4 regions of the Sphaerisporangium rubeum genome follow, and region 1 is predicted to be linked to each of the others. Evidence: predicted binding sites of a transcription regulator. Region 1 holds the regulator's gene; each other region holds the start of a gene.
The links. Region 1 encodes LexA, which represses DNA repair genes until DNA is damaged. Its sites were predicted from a motif close to TCGAACANNTGTTCGA; they were not measured.
Positions count from the first base shown of each region.

Region 1 (4,557 bases):
GCGCCGCCTGCACACCAGCGACCCCGGGTACTACCGCTGGAACCAGTGGCTGTTCAACCGCTTCTTCGAGCGGGGTCTGGCCTACCGCAAGGGCGGCCTGGTCAACTGGTGCCCGCAGGACCAGACGGTGCTGGCCAACGAGCAGGTCGTCGCCGGTCACTGCGAGCGGTGCGGCGCCGAGGTCGTGCGCCGTGAGCTGACCCAGTGGTACTTCAAGATCACCGACTACGCCGACCGCCTGCTGGACGACATGGCGCAGCTGGAAGGCGGCTGGCCCGAGCGCGTGCTGACCATGCAGCGCAACTGGATCGGCCGGTCCGAAGGCGCCGACGTCGCGTTCGAGATCGAGGGCCGCGCCGAGCCGGTCACCGTGTACACGACCCGGCCCGACACGCTGTACGGCGCGACGTTCTTCGTGGTGGCCGCGGACGCGCAGCTGGCCGAGGAGATCGTCGCACCGGAGCAGCGTCCCGCGCTGGAGGCCTACCGCGCCGAGGTCGCCAAGCTGAGCGACATCGAGCGGCTGGCCACCGACAAGGAGAAGACCGGCGTCTTCCTCGGACGGCACGCGGTCAACCCGGTGAACGGCGAGCGGATCCCGGTGTGGGCCGCCGACTACGTGCTGGCCGACTACGGCCATGGCGCGATCATGGCGGTGCCGGCCCACGACCAGCGCGACCTGGACTTCGCGCTGAAGTTCGGCCTGCCGGTCCGGGTCGTCGTCGAGACCGGCCTGCCCGACCCCGCCGAGACCGGCGCCGCTACGCCGGGGGAGGGCCGCCTGGTCAACTCCGGGCCGCTGGACGGGCTGACCAAGGCCGAGGCCATCGCGCGCATCGTCGAGATCCTCGGCGAGCGCGGCACCGGGGCCGCCGCGGTCAACTACCGCCTGCGCGACTGGCTGCTGTCCCGCCAGCGCTACTGGGGCACGCCGATCCCGATCATCCACTGCCCCGACTGCGGCGAGGTGCCGGTCCCCGACGACCAGCTGCCGGTCACGCTGCCCGACCTGCGCGGCGAGGCGCTGGCGCCGAAGGGTGTGTCGCCGCTGGCGAGCGCCACCGACTGGGTGAACGTCGCGTGTCCCAAGTGTGAGGGCCCGGCGCTGCGCGACACCGACACGATGGACACCTTCGTCGACTCCTCGTGGTACTTCCTGCGGTACTGCTCGCCGCAGCTGGAGACCGCGCCGTTCGACGTCGAGCAGGTGCGCCGCTGGGGGCCGGTCGACCAGTACGTCGGCGGCGTCGAGCACGCGGTGCTGCACCTGCTGTACTCGCGGTTCTTCACCAAGGTCCTGCACGACATGGGCATGGTGGACTTCACCGAGCCGTTCCTGCGCCTGCTCAACCAGGGGCAGGTCGTCAACCAGGGCAAGGCCATGTCCAAGTCGCTGGGCAACGGCGTCGACCTCGGCGAGCAGATCGACAACTTCGGGGTGGACGCCGTACGGCTGACCATGGTGTTCGCCGGGCCGCCTGAGGACGACATCGACTGGGCCGACGTGTCACCGGCGGCGTCGCAGAAGTTCCTGAGCCGGGCCTTCCGTGTGATGGCCGAGGCCGGGGCCGCGTCCGCGCCGGGGGCCGGCTTCTCCGGCGGCGACATCGAGCTGCGCAAGGTCGTGCACCGCACCGTCGACGAGGTGACCCGCCTGGTCGAGTCGCACAAGTTCAACGTGGCGGTCGCGCGCACCATGGAGCTGACCACCGCCGCGCGCCGCGCCATCGACAGCGGCCCTGGCGCCGCCGACCCGGCGGTCCGCGAGGCGGCCGAGACCCTGGCGGTGCTGCTGTCCCTGGTCGCGCCGTACTGCGCCGAGGAGGGCTGGGAGCGTCTGGGCCACGGCCCCACGGTCGCGACGGCCCCCTGGCCGGTCGCCGACCCCGCTCTGCTGGTGCAGGAGTCGGTCACGTGCGTCGTGCAGGTCGCCGGCAAGGTGCGTGACCGCCTGGAGGTGCCACCCGGCGTCTCGGACGCCGAGCTGCAGGAGCTGGCCCTGGCGTCGGACAAGGTGCGGGCCTACCTCGACGGCAGCCCGCGCAAGGTGATCGTGCGCGCACCCAAGCTGGTCAACATCGTCCCCTGAGGCCGGCATCACGGCCGGCACCATGGTCGGCATCACGTCCGGCATCACAGTTGGCACCATGGTCGGCACTGAGGCCGGTCGCCACTGCGGCCGGCACAGGGCCAGGGAGACACCGAAAAGCCGGGTCAGCCACTGCTGACCCGGCTGGTGGTGGTCCGACCCGGCGGGGGGCGGCCTGGCGGGGTGGGCTCAGAGCTTGCGCAGGACGGCGGTGACCTTGCCGAGGATCGTGGCCTCGTCGCCGGGGATGGGGTCGTACACGGCGTTCTGCGGGACCAGCCAGACGTGGCCGTCCTTGCGCTTGAAGGTCTTCACGGTGGCCTCGCCGTCGATCATCGCGGCGACGATGTCGCCGTTGTCGGCGACCGGCTGCTGGCGCACCACGACCCAGTCGCCGTCCGCGATGGCGGCGTCGATCATGGAGTCGCCGGCGACCTGGAGCAGGAACAGCGTGCCCTCGCCGACGAGCTGCTTCGGCAGCGCGAAGACGTCCTCGACGCGCTCCTCGGCCAGGATGGGACCGCCGGCGGCGATGCGGCCGACCAGCGGCACGAACGCCGCGGCGGGCCGGGTGACGAGCGGCTCCTCCTCGCCGTCCACGGGGTCGACCCACAGCACGGGCTCGCCGGGGAGGCGGACCTCAAGGGCACGGGGCCGGTGGGGGTCGCGGCGGAGGTACCCCTTGCGCTGGAGCGCGGTGAGCTGGTGGGAGACGCTGGAGGTGCTGGTGAGCCGGACGGCCTCGCCGATCTCGCGCATCGACGGCGGATAGCCGCGCTGCTGCACCGAGTCGCGGATCACCTCGAGGATCTTGCGCTGCCTCGGGGTGAGACCGAGTTCGTCACGCCTGCGCACCGCCAGGTCGCTGGCGACCGTGCCGATCGCGTCCTGCTCACTCATGAACTCCTCCTCACCGCGCGCCGGTGAGGCGCTCGGTCCGTGGCAGCCGCCCCGTCCGGCCGCCGTGTGCCTGCCCTGCCTGCCCTGCCTGCCCTACCTGCCATGCCGCCTACACGCGACAATAACTCTGTTGAAGATCGTCATCAAACTGGTGTTCGAGAAACATGCCCCTGAGCGGGCACGATCGTGTCCGCCATCGTACGGGAGTTCGATCGCTCTCGTGTTCGACTTCTGCGATCTTATGCCGGGTGGGTGTCGAAGTCGATCACGCGCGGCGCCTGTTCGTAAGGTTCCCCCGGTGGTGTCCCGGCGGCGTCGCGGTCGAGGCGTCCGAGTCCTGGGGTGCAGGTGGGGCCGTGGTTGCGACACGCCGCCATCGGGGCCCGTTGCCGCTGCTGGGGAGGGTGTTTCGAGCGTAGGGGTCGCGCCGACTTGCGTTCATGGTGCGGCACTCCTACGGTTGGACCACAACATCTAGTAGTTACACCGATGTGGTTCACCATAGGTTGTGTTTCTGTCGGCGCACCGGGTAGTCAACGGGTAAGTGCGCCGGCCTGCTTCCGCATGCGGCGGGGAGGTGGCACGTGCACTGTCCGTTCTGTCGTCATCCGGACACCCGGGTCATCGACAGCCGTTCCACCGAGGACGGCGCGGCGATCCGCCGCAGGCGCACCTGCCCCGAGTGCGGACGCCGGTTCACCACCCAGGAGACCGTGCTGCTGATGGTCAGCAAACGCAGCGGGGTCACCGAGGCGTTCTCCAGGGACAAGGTGATCGCCGGGGTGCGGCGGGCCTGCCAGGGCCGGCCCGTCGGCGAGGACTCCCTGGCGCAGCTCGGCCAGCGGGTCGAGGAGAGCATCCGGGCCACCGGGGCCGCCGAGATCCCGGCGCACGAGGTGGGCCTCGCCATTCTCGGGCCGCTGCGCGAGCTGGACGAGGTGGCCTACCTGCGGTTCGCCTCGGTGTACCGCGGCTTCGAGACCCTCGCCGACTTCGAGGCGGAGATCGAGCAGCTGCGAGCCGCGCGGGACGCCAGGGCGGCCGGCCGGGAGGCACCGGCCTGACGGTGACCGGTCCCCGCGGGGACTTCGGCGGTGTGACGACGTGTTTCGTACAACGTGGGCCTGGGCCCCGGAAGGGGGAGATCATGACGGAGACGGTGAGTGGCTCAGTGGGACGCGGGGGTAAGCGCGCCCCCAAGGGCTTGAAGATCAGGCGTATCCACACCACCCCCGGTGTGCACCCGTACGACCAGGTGCGCTGGGAGCACCGTGACGTCGTGATGACCAACTGGCGGGACGGCTCGGTCAACTTCGAGCAGCGCGGCGTGGAGTTCCCCGACTTCTGGTCGGTGAACGCCGCCAACATCGTCACCACCAAGTACTTCCGCGGCGCCGTCGGCACGCCGGTGCGCGAGCGCAGCCTCAAGGAGCTCGTCGACCGCGTGGTCGGCGTGTACACCCGCACGGGCCGCGAGCACGGCTACTTCGCCACCGAGGAGGACGCCGAGATCTTTGACCACGAGCTGAAGCACGCCTTGATCCACCAGGTGTTCAGCTTCAACTCGC
Region 1 covers NZ_JACHIU010000001.1:2,236,774-2,241,330, forward strand. The annotation lists gene leuS (leucine--tRNA ligase) at 1-2,089, shown strand, start outside; gene lexA (transcriptional repressor LexA) at 2,279-2,989, opposite strand; gene nrdR (transcriptional regulator NrdR) at 3,574-4,053, shown strand; gene BJ992_RS09600 (vitamin B12-dependent ribonucleotide reductase) at 4,137-4,557, shown strand, end outside.

Region 2 (4,557 bases), 3.1 Mb from region 1:
GATGCTCCTCGACGTGCGGCCAGATCGACCGCCGAGGCGGGTCCTCCGTGGCCCACGGCGACTCGCTCTCCTCGGCGAGGCCGGGTGCCACGGGCTCGCCTGGCTCGCCGCCTCGGACGGACGGCCGGCGCGGCGGGCCGTCCAACTCGGTCATGTCCTCGACGGGAACGATCACCTCGACCTCGATGACCTTGTCGGACGGCGGCTGCACGACCGCGGCGGGCCGGGAGCCGCCGAGGAACGTCGCGATCTCGCTCACCGGCCGGACCGTGGCCGACAGGCCGATGCGCTGCGCGGGCCGGGGGAGCAGGGTGTCGAGCCGCTCCAGCGTCACCGCCAGGTGAGCGCCGCGCTTGGCGCCCGCCACGGCGTGCACCTCGTCGACGATGACGGTGTCGACCTCGCGCAGCGCGTCACGCGCCTTGCTGGTCAGCAGAAGGTAGAGCGACTCGGGGGTGGTGATCAGGATGTCGGAGGGCCGGGAGGCGAAGCGGCGGCGGTCCTCGGTCGTGGTGTCACCGGACCGGACGGCCACCGAGACCTCCGGCGCGGTCAGCCCCATGGCGCGTGCCGCCTGGCCGATGCCGGCGAGCGGAGCGCGGAGATTGCGCTCGACGTCGACCGCCAGCGCCTTGAGCGGCGACACGTATACCACCCGGCAGCGCCGCGGCGCCGGGTCCTTCTTCTTGCCTCGGCCCCTCGCACCCTTCGCGGAGCCGTCCTCCGCCGCACGCGACCCCGCCGGCCTCTCGGCCATGTGAGCGGCCGCCAGGCGGTCCAGGGACCACAGGAACGCGGCCAGGGTCTTGCCGGAGCCGGTGGGAGCCACCACGAGGGTGTTGTCGCCTCGCGCGATCGACCGCCAGGCGCCTTCCTGCGCGGCCGTCGGCGCGGCGAAGGCGCCGGTGAACCATCGCCTGGTCACCGGTGTGAAATGGTCGAGCACGGAAGCGGTCACCGTCCCATCATGCAACCCGCCACCGACAGAAAACGTCCGCCGTCCGCCGCCGGCGGCGGTCCCGCTCCGTACCCGCTCCGAAGCCCGGTGACCTGGCCGGTCTTGACATTCGGGACACACGGGACGTCATCTGGGACCATGGACATCGACTACGCGGCGATCGATGCGGCCCGGGAACGTATACGGGAACAGCACATCCACGCACGGCGGCCCGAAAGCAGCGCTCGCGGCCTGCACCACTTCGCACTGATCTGCTCCGACGTCGAGCGGACCATCGGCTTCTACCAGGGACTCCTGGAGTTCCCGCTGACCGAGATATTCGAGAACCGGGACTACAAAGGCTCCAACCACTTCTTCTTCGACATCGGCAACGGCAACCTGCTGGCGTTCTTCGACCTCCCGGGGCTCGACCTGCCGCAGTACAAGGAGGTGCTCGGGGGCCTCCACCACATCGCCATCTCCGTCGAACGCGGCAAGTGGGAGAGGCTGCGCGGCAAGCTGGACGACGCCGGAGTCCCGTACCAGGTGGAGAGCGACGCCTCGATCTACTTCCGCGACCCGGACGGAGCACGCCTGGAACTGCTCGCCGATCCGCTGGGAGAGATGTACGGCACGAAGGTCATGTGAGCGCGCCGGGGTCCTCGAGGTCCGTGCGCCTCTCGGCGGCGACGATACTGAGGGGATGCGCCTCACGGATTTCTGGCAGCGGATGAACCGCCACTTCGGCGAGAGGTACGCCGAGTCCTGGGCCCATGACTACGTCATCGCTCAGCTCGGCGGCCGTACCGTCACGCAGGCGCTGGCCGAAGGGGAGTCGGCCAAGACCGTCTGGCGCGCGGTGTGCGAGGTGACCGACATCGACCCGAGGCTTCGCTGAGCGGTGACCACTTCCGGCGAGCCGTCCGGACTCGGCCCCCCGATCGAACAATCGTTCGCTATATTTGGACCTGCCGACGTCCCGGTGCCGCGGGTTCCGGAAATTGTCGGTGCCACCCCGTAGCCTCCAGGCGACGGAAACGAAAACCTCACACCCTCCAGGGGGCACTCCATGGCAGCCAACGACCGCGAGAAGGCCCTCGAGACCGCCCTCGCCCAGATCGAGCGCCAGTTCGGCAAGGGCTCTGTCATGCGCCTCGGCGATGACGCCAGGGCCCCCATCGAGGTGATCCCGACCGGGGCGATCGCGCTCGACGTCGCGCTCGGCATCGGGGGTTTCCCCCGTGGCCGCATCGTCGAGATCTACGGTCCCGAGTCCAGCGGTAAGACCACCGTGGCGCTGCACGCCGTCGCCAACGCACAGCGTCAGGGCGGCATCGCGGCGTTCATCGACGCCGAGCACGCTCTCGACCCTGAGTACGCGCGCAAGCTCGGGGTCGACACCGACGCTCTGCTGGTGTCGCAGCCCGACACCGGTGAGCAGGCCCTTGAGATCGCCGACATGCTGATCCGCTCCGGCGCGATCGACCTCGTCGTGATCGACTCGGTCGCGGCCCTCGTGCCGAAGGCCGAGATCGAGGGTGAGATGGGTGACAGCCACGTCGGCCTGCAGGCCCGGCTGATGTCCCAGGCGCTGCGCAAGGTCGCGGGTGCGCTCAACAACACCGGCACCACCGCGATCTTCATCAACCAGCTCCGCGAGAAGATCGGCGTCATGTTCGGCTCGCCGGAGACCACGACCGGCGGCAAGGCCCTCAAGTTCTACGCCTCGGTCCGTCTCGACGTCCGCCGCATCGAGACCCTCAAGGACGGCACCGAGCCCGTCGGCAACCGCACCCGCGTCAAGGTCGTCAAGAACAAGATGGCCCCGCCCTTCCGCCAGGCCGACTTCGACATCCTGTACGGCGTCGGCATCTCCCGCGAAGGCGGCCTGATCGACATGGGTGTCGAGCACGGCTTCGTCCGCAAGGCCGGCGCCTGGTACACCTACGAAGGCGACCAGCTCGGCCAGGGCAAGGAGAACGCTCGCAACTTCCTCAAGTCCAACCCCGACATCGCCAACGAGATCGAAAAGAAGATCAAGGAAAAGCTCGGCGTAGGCCCCCGCATCGACACCCCCGCCGAGCCCCAGGCCGCCGCCACCCCCCCGTCACCCCCCACCCGCGGCGCCAAGGCCCCCAAGCCCGGCGACGTCTGATCCGCCCCGCCTCCGGAGCTGACCCGGCATGCCCGCGGAAGACCCCACCCCCCGTCCCACCGGCCCTTTCTGGAACGACGGGGGTGAGTCTCCCGACCCCGAGCGCGTCCGCGGTGCCTCCACGGGCCGCAGGTCCGGCGGCCGTGGCCGCTCCACCGGTCGGGGGTCTGGCGGTCGTGATGGCTCGTCGGGCCGGGGGTTCGACGGTCCGGTGCCGGGGTCGGTGGCCGCGTCCGGGGCCGCAGCCGATCCGGCGGCGGTGGCGCGGAGCATCTGCCTGCGGTTGCTGACGCTCGCCCCCCGTACGCGGGCCGAGCTGGCGCAGGCGATGCGGAAGAGAAATGTTCCCGACGACGTGGCGGAGGCCGTGCTCGATCGGTACACCGAGGTCGGTCTGATCGATGACGAGGCGTACGCCGAGGCGTGGGTCAGTTCCCGGCACGCCGGCCGGGGCCTCGCGCGTCGAGCGCTGGCTTCTGAGCTGCGTAACCGTGGCGTCGCCGAGGAGACCGTCCGCGACGCCGTCGACCAGTTGGACCCCGGTCAGGAGCTGGAGACCGCTCGCCGCCTGGTCGCTCGCCGCCTCGCGTCCACCGCGGGCCTTGAGCCCGCGGCTCGCATCCGCCGCCTGGCAGGCATGCTCGCTCGCAAGGGCTACTCCGGCGGCATCGCCTACCGCGTCGTCCGCGAAGCCCTCGAGTCCGAGGGCCAGTCCACTGAGGACGACATGTTCGACGGCCTGGACTGACCTCCGGGGCTGATCAAAGGCGGCTGGATCGACCTGTCGGAGGTCGGCGACAGGTGAACGGGCCTACGGTGAGTGGTGTCAGAGGGAATGGAGAGCGGGGAGGAGTTCTTTCTGGGACCAGGTGAGGAAGTCTTCCTGGTGGTCGGCGCCTATCTGGACGAGGGCCACGTGGGTGAAGCTGGCGTCGGTGAATTCCTTGACGGCCTCGACAACGGGGCGGACGTCGGGGCCGCAGGGGACCTGAGCGGCGACGTCGTCCGGGCGGACGTAGTCGGCGTAGGCGGCGAAGTTGACCGGGGAGGGGAGTTCGGAGAGGACTTTCCAGCCTGCGGGGAACCATCGCCACAGACGGTGGGCCCGGGATCTGGCGGCTTCCTCGTCCTGGTCGTAGCAGATGGCGAGCTGGCCGTAGATCGGCTTGCCGTCACCGCCTGAGGTCTGGAAGCGGTCGACCAGGGTGGAGTCGGGCTGCACGGCCACCAGCGCGTCGCCGTACTCGGCGGCGAAGTCGACCGACTGCGGGCCGGAGGCGGCGATCGCCATGGGGATCTCACCCGGAGGCAGGTCGTACAGCTTGGCGGAGTCCACGGTGAAGTGGTCGCCGCGGTAGCTGACGTAGTCGCCGCCGAACAGCGCCTGGATGATCTCGATGGCCTCACCGAACATCTCGTGGCGGATGTTGACCGGGGGCCAGCCACGGCCGATGACGTGCTCGTT
Region 2 covers NZ_JACHIU010000001.1:5,327,637-5,332,193, reverse strand. The annotation lists gene BJ992_RS22695 (ATP-dependent helicase) at 1-958, opposite strand, end outside; gene BJ992_RS22690 (VOC family protein) at 1,097-1,585, shown strand; gene BJ992_RS22685 (DUF3046 domain-containing protein) at 1,641-1,835, shown strand; gene recA (recombinase RecA) at 2,007-3,092, shown strand; gene recX (recombination regulator RecX) at 3,121-3,840, shown strand; gene BJ992_RS22670 (TIGR03557 family F420-dependent LLM class oxidoreductase) at 3,919-4,557, opposite strand, start outside.
Region 2: the regulator LexA is predicted to act here: its motif matches at 1,879-1,894, upstream of recA (recombinase RecA).

Region 3 (4,557 bases), 1.1 Mb from region 1:
GCCGGCATGATCATGCTGGCCGACCGCATCGAGGGAGGCGTCGAGGGTCAGCGGACCATCGGCGGCATCGACATGGTGGTGCGCCGCAACGCCTTCGGACGGCAGGTCGACTCCTTCGAGGCCACCCTCGACTTCGCCGCGCGCGGCGAGATCCGCGCGGTCTTCATCCGTGCACCCTGGGTCGAATCGGTCGGCTCGGGTGTTCAGGTGCTGGGCGTGGCCGAACCGGGGGATAGGATCGTCGCTGTCCGGCAGGGACCGCTGCTCGCGACGTCGTTCCACCCCGAGCTTACGGGGGACACGCGGGTCCATTCGTATTTCGTCGAGATGGTGAGGGAGCACTAGCCGATGTCCGGCCACTCCAAATGGGCGACGACGAAGCACAAGAAGGCCGCGCTCGATGCCAAGCGCGGCAAGCTTTTCGCCAAGCTCATCAAGAACATCGAAGTGGCGGCCCGGACCGGCGGACCCGACCCGGACGGCAACCCCACGCTGTACGACGCCATCCAGAAGGCCCGCAAGAGCTCCGTGCCGGTCGAGAACATCGAGCGTGCGCGCAAGCGCGGCGGCGGCCTGGAGGCCGGCGGGTCCGACTGGCAGACGATCATGTACGAGGGGTACGCCCCCGGCGGTGTCGCGGTGCTGATCGAGTGCCTCACCGACAACCGCAACCGCGCCGCCTCCGAGGTCCGCGTCGCCATGACCCGCAACGGCGGCTCCATGGCCGACCCCGGCTCGGTGTCGTACATGTTCAACCGCAAGGGTGTCGTGATCGTCCCCAAGGGCGACCTCGGTGAGGACGACGTGCTGGTGGCCGTCCTCGACGCCGGCGCCGAGGAGGTCAACGACATCGGCGAGTCCTTCGAGGTGGTCGCGGAGGCCGGCGACCTGGTGCCGGTGCGCAAGGCCCTGCAGGACGCCGGCATCGACTACGACTCCGCCGAGAGCAGCTTCCTGCCGACGCTGAGCGTGCCGCTCGACGAGGACGCCGCACGCAAGGTGTTCCGCCTCATCGAGGCGCTGGAGGACAGCGACGACGTGCAGAACGTCTACGCCAACTTCGACGTCAGCGACGACGTCCTCGCCAAGCTCGACTGACCCCGCGGGCCGGCGCACCGTCACCGGGCCGGTTTCACGGCCGGTGAGGACGTTTCGCCGAGCCGGACCGGCCCCGCGGACCGTCGCCGGGCCGGTTCCGAGGTCCTCGCCAAGCCGAACGGACCCTGCGGGTCCAGGGGAAAACCACTGGACCCGGCCTCGTGGCGGCCCGTAGGTTGTGCCGTCGTGGAGATTCGCGACCTGACCGAGGACGACCTCGGCGCCGTGCTCGACTGCAGGACCCGTGCGTTCGGGCCGTTGTCGGGGGACGACGTCAGGTCGTGGCGCACCGTGGTCACACCACTGTTCGCCGAGGGCCGCTACCTCGGCGTGTTCGACGGCACCCGCCTCACGGGGGCGGGCAGGATCAACGACTTCGTCCAGTGGTGGCACGGCCGGCCGATCCCCATGGGGGGCATCGCGGGGATCACGGTGGCGCCTGAGGACCGGGGCCGGGGGGTCGGCCGCGCGCTGATGCGCGCGCTGCTCGACCGGTGCGCCGGCCTCGGCTACCACGTCTCCGCGCTGTACCCGGCCACCACGCCGCTGTACCGCGGTCTCGGCTGGGAGCACGCCGGTGGCCGGTACCGCGTCAAGCTGCCGGCCGAGGCGCTGCGCACGCTGCTGCGCGACCGCTCGGAACCGGGTACGCCGCTGCGCCGGATCACCCCGGACGACGCTCCCGAGATCGGCAAGGTGCTCGGCCGCGTCCTCGGTGCGGCCCGCGCGTCGGGGCCGCTGGCGTGGGAGGAACGGCTGGTACGTCACTGGCTGGACGACGACTCCGAGTACGGCTACCTCGCCGACGACGGCTACGTCGTGTACAGCTGGGACGGCGGTGACCTGGACGTCGACAACCTCGTCGCCGGCTCCGAGGCCACCGCGCGGGCCCTGTGGTCGCTGGTCGGCTCCTCCTCCTCGGTGGCCCGCACGGTCACCGCCACCGTCGAGCCCTCCGACCCGCTGCTGTGGCTGCTGCGTGAGCGCAAGGACGAGCACGTCACGATCACGCGGTGGATGTTCCGCCTCGTCGACCTGCCGGCCGCCGTCGCCGCGCGCGGCTACCCCGACCCGGTGACCGCCGAGACCGTCGTCGAGGTGGACGACCCCGAGCGGCCCGCCAACTCCGGCGCCTGGCTGCTCTCGGCCGCCGGGGGCGCCGCCTCCGCGACCCGGGTCCCCGCGGGGGGCCACGCGGCGCCGCGCCTCACGATCAACGGCATGTCCGCGCTGTTCGCCGGCGTGCCGGTCGCCACGCTGCGCCGCGCGGGCCTGCTGACCGGCGGCACCCCGCGGACCGACGAGACCCTCGCGGCGCTGTTCGCCGCCGAGCCCTACCTGCTCGACTACTTCTGATCCGCTTCTTGCGGCTTCGTACGGAAATCCGGTGCCGCACCGGGAGGCGGTGCGTGCGCGGGACCCCCGATAGGGGTACAGTCTTGCGCCGAACAGGTGTTCGGCAGGCGGGAGGCGGGGCTGGTGCGGCTGCCGGAGCTGCGGGTGATGGGGGTCGATCCCGGGCTGACACGGTGCGGCCTCGGCGCCGTCGAGGGCCGGGCCGGCGCGCCGCTCACCCTGGTCAAGGTCGGGGTGGCGCGCACACCGGCGGGGCACGACATCGGCGCGCGGCTCGTGGCCATCGAGGCCGAGATCGAGCGCTGGCTCGACGATGTGCGGCCCCACGCCGTCGCGGTGGAGCGCGTCTTCAGCCAGAGCAACCTGCGCACGGTCATGGGCACCGCTCAGGCGTCCGCCGTCGCCATCGTCTGCGCCTCCCGCCGCGGGCTCCCCGTGGCGCTGCACACGCCGTCCGAGGTCAAGGCCGCGATCACCGGGTACGGCAACGCCGACAAGGCCCAGATCGGCGCCATGGTGACCCGCCTGCTGCGCCTGCCGGCCATGCCGAAACCCGCCGACGCGGCCGACGCGCTGGCCCTCGCCATCTGCCACATCTGGCGCGGGGGCCCCCAGAACCGCCTCGCCGAGGCCATCGCCAAGGCGCGCTCACGCGGCGGCGGCCCCGTCCCGCGGATCGGCGCGGCCCACGGCGACGAGACCGGCCAGATCCACGGATCCACCGACGAGACCGGGGAAGAGGTGACCGGATGATCGCGTCCGTCGCGGGCCGGGTGGCGGCACTCGGGCCGGACTCGGCGGTGGTGGAGGTCGGCGGCGTCGGCGTCCTGGTGCACTGCGCACCCGGCACCCTCGCCGGGCTCCGGGTGGGCGAGCAGGGCCGCCTGTCCACGTCCCTGGTGGTCCGCGAGGAGTCGCTGACGTTGTACGGCTTCGCCTCCGACGACGAGCGCCTGGTCTTCGAGATGCTGCAGACCGCCTCAGGTGTCGGCCCGAGGCTCGCGCTGGCCATGCTCGCCGTGCACTCCCCGAACGCTCTGCGGGTCGCCGTGGCGAGCGCCGACGTCAAGACCCTCACCATGGTCCCCGGCATCGGCCAGAAAGGCGCGCAGCGCATCATCCTGGAGCTGAAGGACAAACTCGGCACACCGGCGGAGTCCGTCGACGCCGCGCTGAACGGCCGTCCCGGCCCCGCTCTGTGGCGCGACCAGGTCCACGCGGCCCTCGTCGGCCTCGGCTACTCGGCCAGGGACGCCGACGAGGCCGTCGCCGTCGTCTCCGCCGAGGCCGACGCCGCCACCGCCGAGGGCCGCGTCCCCGCCGTGGCCGTCCTGCTGAAGTCCGCGTTGCGGGCCCTGAGCGTGAGATAGGGGAGCGATGAGCCTGGGACGCGACCTGGTGTCGCCGGACGCCGAGGGGGACGAGCAGGCGATCGAGTCGGCGCTGCGGCCGAAGCGGCTCGCCGAGTTCATCGGGCAGGGGCGGGTGCGCGAACAGTTGTCGCTGGTGCTGGAGAGCGCGGTGCGGCGGGAGCGGTCGCCGGACCACGTGCTGATGAGCGGCGCGCCGGGGCTCGGCAAGACCACCCTCGCCATGATCATCGCAGCCGAGCTCGGCGCGCCGTTGCGGCTGACCTCGGGTCCCGCGCTCGAACGAGCCGGCGATCTCGCGGCGATCCTGTCCACGTTGTCGGAGGGCGAGGTGCTGTTCGTGGACGAGATCCACCGCATGGCCCGGCCCGCCGAGGAGATGCTGTACCTCGCCATGGAGGACTTCCGGGTCGACATCGTGGTCGGCAAGGGCCCGGGGGCCACCGCGATCCCTCTGGAGATCGCGCCGTTCACGCTGGTCGGCGCCACCACACGTGCGGGCCTGCTGCCGGCGCCGCTGCGCGACCGCTTCGGTTTCGTCGCGCACATGGACTTCTACGAGGCCGAGGAGCTGGAGCAGGTGCTGCACCGCTCCGCGCGCCTGCTGTCGCTCGACCTTCCCCCCGAAGGCGCCACCGAGATCGCGCGCCGCTCCCGCGGCACGCCGCGCATCGCCAACCGCCTGCTGCGCCGCGTCCGCGACTTCGCCGAGGTCCGCACCGGCGGCGTCATC
Region 3 covers NZ_JACHIU010000001.1:3,290,271-3,294,827, forward strand. The annotation lists gene pdxT (pyridoxal 5'-phosphate synthase glutaminase subunit PdxT) at 1-345, shown strand, start outside; gene BJ992_RS14165 (YebC/PmpR family DNA-binding transcriptional regulator) at 349-1,098, shown strand; gene BJ992_RS14170 (GNAT family N-acetyltransferase) at 1,285-2,454, shown strand; gene ruvC (crossover junction endodeoxyribonuclease RuvC) at 2,593-3,207, shown strand; gene ruvA (Holliday junction branch migration protein RuvA) at 3,204-3,824, shown strand; gene ruvB (Holliday junction branch migration DNA helicase RuvB) at 3,832-4,557, shown strand, end outside.
Region 3: the regulator LexA is predicted to act here: its motif matches at 2,543-2,558, upstream of ruvC (crossover junction endodeoxyribonuclease RuvC).

Region 4 (4,557 bases), 3.3 Mb from region 1:
GTTGCCGACGAGGACGCCGCAGGGGTGCAGCGCGATGTGCCGTGGCAGGCCGTCGAGTCTCTCGGCGAGCGTGAACATCGTGGACAGCGCGCGGTCGTTCAGGCCGCTGCCGCGCAGTTCCGGCAGATCGGTGAGCGCGGTACGGATCTGGCGGGCCCGTACGTGAGGGAACGCCTTGGCGATGGTGTCGATCTCGTGCGGCGGCAGGCCCATGGCGGCGCCGACGTCACGGATGGCGCTGCGGGCCCGGTAGGTCTCCATCATCGACACGCACGCGACGCGGCTCTCGCCGTACCGGCCGAGGATGGCACGGTAGCAGTCGAGGCGCCGCGCGGACTCCACGTCCACGTCGATGTCCGGCAGCCCTCTGCGGCTGTCGCACAGGAAGCGCTCCATGAGCAGGCCGTGGTCGAGGGGGTTGACCTCGCCGATGCGCAGCAGGTGCGTGACGAGGCTGCCGGCCGCCGAGCCGCGTACGGCGCAGCGCACCCCCATCTCGCGGATCATGTCGGTGATGCCGGCGACGACGATGAAGTACCCCGACAGCCGTTTGCGCTCGATGACGGCGAGCTCGTCGGCGAGGCGGTCGCGGGCCTGACTGGAGCGTTCCATGCCGCGGTGGGCCAGGCCTTCCTCGCAGCGGCGGCGCAGCAGCGGCACGGGGTCGGCGTCCACTTCAGGCAGGTGCAGCCGTTGCGGGTCGCCGACGAGCGCGAGGACCTCCAGTGGGTCGAGCACGCAGCGCTCGGCGACGCGGCGGGTGGTGGCGAGCAGCTCGGCGGCGCCGTCGCCGCAGACGCGTCTCGCCATCAGGGCCATCTCGCGGCCGTCCTTGAGGTAGGCGTGCGCGGCGGAGTGCTCCAGGTGGCGGGGGTGCAGCGGCACGAGTTTGCGTGCCGCGTCGAGCACGTCCCCCACCCGGTAGTCGCCGGGGTCCAGATGGCGTACGGCGTTGGTCAGCACGGCGGACAGGCCCGCCGCCTTCGCCAGGGCCAGCATGCGGCGCGCGACGACGGCGTCTCGCTGCCCGTAGTGGTCGACGACCTCCACCACCAGGTCGGGTACGGCGGCGCGCCACGCCGCCAGCAGCTCGCGGGCCCGCTGGTCGCGGCGCTCGGCGACCGCGTGACCGGCGTCGGACCTCGGGCCGAGCAGGACCACCAGGCCGTCGGCGTGCCTGGCGATCATGGCGCGGGTGACGTACGGCTCACCGCGCTCCCCCGCCTGGTGGGCCTCGGTGGTGAGCCGGCACAGGTGGGCCCACCCGCCGGACCTGGCGAGCACGGTCACGCGGCAGGCGTCGTCACCGGGACGGTCCAGCGCGAAGTCGACGCCGGCGATGGGGGCGACACCGGCGGCGGCGCACGCCTGGACGTGCTTGACGACGCCGTACATGCCGTCACGGTCGGTCAGCGCGAGCATGTCCATGCCGCGCTCGGCGGCGCGGGCCGCCAGTGCGGCGGGGAACGCCGTGCCGTACCGCAGGGAATAGGCGGAGGCGACGTGCAGGTGGGGGAACATCAGTCCCACGCTCTCAGCAGCAGCCAGCCTTCGCTCGCGGTGTCGTACCGCAGCTCGTAGGTGCCGGCCTGGCCGCCGGGGCTGGCCTCGACCCGCCAGAAGCGCCGCTCACCCGGGTCGCTGTCGGCGATCTTCCACCACTCGCGGGAGGTCACCCAGTGGTCGAGGACGCGGCGCACGACGTACAGCCGGTCCCGCCAGACGAAGCGGACGGGGTCGTCCTCCCGCGTCCACACCTCGATGGGATCGCCGTAGATTCTGCTCAAGGCGGTTCTTCTCCCTGGGTCCTTGGAACTGTGGAGCACCCGGGGGAAGACGGGCGGTGCTGCTTCGAACATATGTTCCCAGAGCTTGGACGGCAAATCCAGACGAGCCGGGAGTGTTCTGTACGTGATCGGCCGGCGACGGCGATCACTTCATGGGTCGTTCACACAGCCGCACCGGAACGCAGCGGACTGGCCACTGTTTGTTGTCCGGGGCCGCGTAACTTCCTCCCGTACCTCCGATAGCGGGAGCTAAACGTGCATTCATCCCGTACGCGTATGGTCGGCCTGGCGGCCGTCCTTACCGTCGCCACTTCTCTTGGCGCCGCCTGTGGCGCCGCACCGACCGCGGGCACCGGCGTCACCGCCGCCGGTGCCGGCAAGACCGCCACCTCGGCGGCCGACTTCGGCGGCCTGGACGAACTGGTCGAGGCCGCGAAGAAGGAAGGCCGGCTCAACGTCATCGCCCTCCCGCCGAACTGGGCCAACTACGGCGAGATCATCTCGGCGTTCACCGCCAAGTACGGCATCAAGGTCAACAGCGAGAACCCGGACGGGTCCAGCCAGGACGAGATCAACGCCGTCAAGACCCGCAAGGGCCAGGACCGCGCACCCGACGTCCTCGACCTCGGCACCGCGTTCGCGCTGAGCGGCGCCGCCGAAGGCCTGTTCGCGCCGTACAAGGTGCAGTCCTGGGACAAGATCCCCGAGGGCCAGAAGGACGCGGACGGCGCCTGGTACAACGACTACGGCGGCTACGTCTCCATCGGCTGCGACGCCAAGAAGGTCGGCAACTGCCCGCAGTCGTTCGCCGACCTGCTCAAGCCCGAGTACAAGGGCCAGGTCGCGCTGAACGGCAACCCGACCAAGGCGGGTGCCGCGTTCGCCGGGGTATACGCCGCGTCGCTGGCCAACGGCGGCTCGTTCGACGACATCCAGCCCGGCATCGAGTTCTTCGGCAAGCTCAAGGACGCCGGGAACTTCAACCCCGTCGAGTCGACCCCGGCGACCGTGCAGAGCGGCGAGACCCCGATCAGCATCGACTGGGACTACCTCAACGCCGGTTACACCGACGAGTTCACCGGCAAGGGTGTCGACTGGAAGATCGCCGTCCCCTCCGACGGCAAGTACGCGCAGTTCTACGCGCAGGCCATCAACAAGGACGCACCCCACCCGGCCGCCGCGCGGCTGTGGCAGGAGTTCCTGTACAGCCCCGAGGGCCAGAACCTGTGGCTGAAGGGCTACGCGCGTCCCGTGCTGCTGCCGGCCATGCAGGCCGACGGCTCGGCCGACGCGACCCTCGTCGCCAAGCTCCCCGCCGTGGACGGCACGCCGCAGTTCCCGACCGACGCGCAGGTCACCAAGGCCAAGGAGGTCCTGGCCACCGGCTGGGGCGCCGCGGTCTCGGGCTGACGTCCATGACGGACATCTCCCCCATGGCGCCGGTCCGCCTGCCCCGCAGGGCCGGCGGACGGCGCCTCGGCGCGCCGGGCTGGGCCGCGGCGCTGCCTCTGCTGATCTTCGTGGGGCTCGCCTTCGGCGTCCCCGCCGCGGCCCTGCTCGGCGGCGCGTTCACCTCCGAGGGCTCGTTCACCACGGCCAACCTCACCGAGTCGCTCCAGGGGGCCTACCTCACGGCGCTGCTCGGCAGCGTCAAGCTCTCCGTGCTGGTCGCCGTCACCGGCGCCGTGCTCGGGACGTTCCTCGCGCAGGCCGTCGTGACGTCGCGGTTCCGCGCGCTGCGTGAGGCCGTGCTGACGGCGTCCGGGGTGCTCGCCAACTTCGGTGGCGTTCCGCTGGCGTTCGCGTGGATCGCGACCCTCGGCAACTCCGGCGTGCTCACCCGCGGCCTCGGCCTCGGCGACGCCGGGTGGAGCCTGTACAGCTTCTGGGGTCTCGCGCTGGTGTACCTGTACTTCTCCATCCCGCTGATGGTGCTGGTCATGGTGCCGGCGCTGGACGGCCTGCGTCCGCAGTGGCGGGAGGCGGCGCGCGGCAACGGCGCGTCGGCGTGGCAGTTCTGGCGGTACGTCGGCGTCCCGGTGCTCACCCCCGCGCTGCTCGGCGGGGTCGTGCTGCTGTTCGGCGGGGCCTTCGCCGCGTACGCCACCGCCGCCGCCATGGTCGGCACGGTCGTGCCGCTGGTCACGCTGCAGATCGCGGACGCGCTCACCGGCAACGTGCTGATCGGCCACGAGAACGTGGCGCTCGCGCTCAGCTTCGACATGATCGTGGTGGCCGGTCTGGTGATGGCCGTCTACCTGCCCCTCCAGCGCAGGAGCGCGCGATGGCTGCGCTGACCCCCACCGTCCTCCCCGACGTCGAGGCCCCCGCGTCCCGTACGGCCCGGCCCCGCCGGGTGCGGGGGTGGCGCGGCGTGGTGCTCGCGCTCGCCGGGCTGTACTTCGTGGTGCCGCTGCTCGCGTCGTTCGTGTTCACCGTGAACGACCCCGTGCGGGGGTTCACGCTCGACGCCTACCTGGAGATCTTCGGCGCCGAGGGCTTCGTGCCGAGTCTGCTGCTGTCGCTCGGGCTCGCCGCCGCGACCATCGTGGTGGTGCTGGTCCTGACGCTGCCGGCGATGCTCGCCGTACGGCTCACCGCGCCGCGGCTGCGGCCGGTCATGGAGGTGCTGTGCACCCTGCCGCTGGTGGTGCCGCCGATCACGTTCGTGGCCGGCATCGGCACCGTGCTGCGGTGGGGGCCCGACCACCTGGCCGCCACGCCGTTCTACCAGACCGTGATCGCCGTCCAGGATCCGGCGTTCCCGGTG
Region 4 covers NZ_JACHIU010000001.1:5,543,343-5,547,899, forward strand. The annotation lists gene BJ992_RS23595 (DNA polymerase III subunit alpha) at 1-1,521, opposite strand, end outside; gene BJ992_RS23600 (DUF6504 family protein) at 1,521-1,787, opposite strand; gene BJ992_RS23605 (ABC transporter substrate-binding protein) at 2,043-3,197, shown strand; gene BJ992_RS23610 (ABC transporter permease) at 3,203-4,084, shown strand; gene BJ992_RS23615 (ABC transporter permease) at 4,072-4,557, shown strand, end outside.
Region 4: the regulator LexA is predicted to act here: its motif matches at 1,852-1,867, upstream of BJ992_RS23600 (DUF6504 family protein).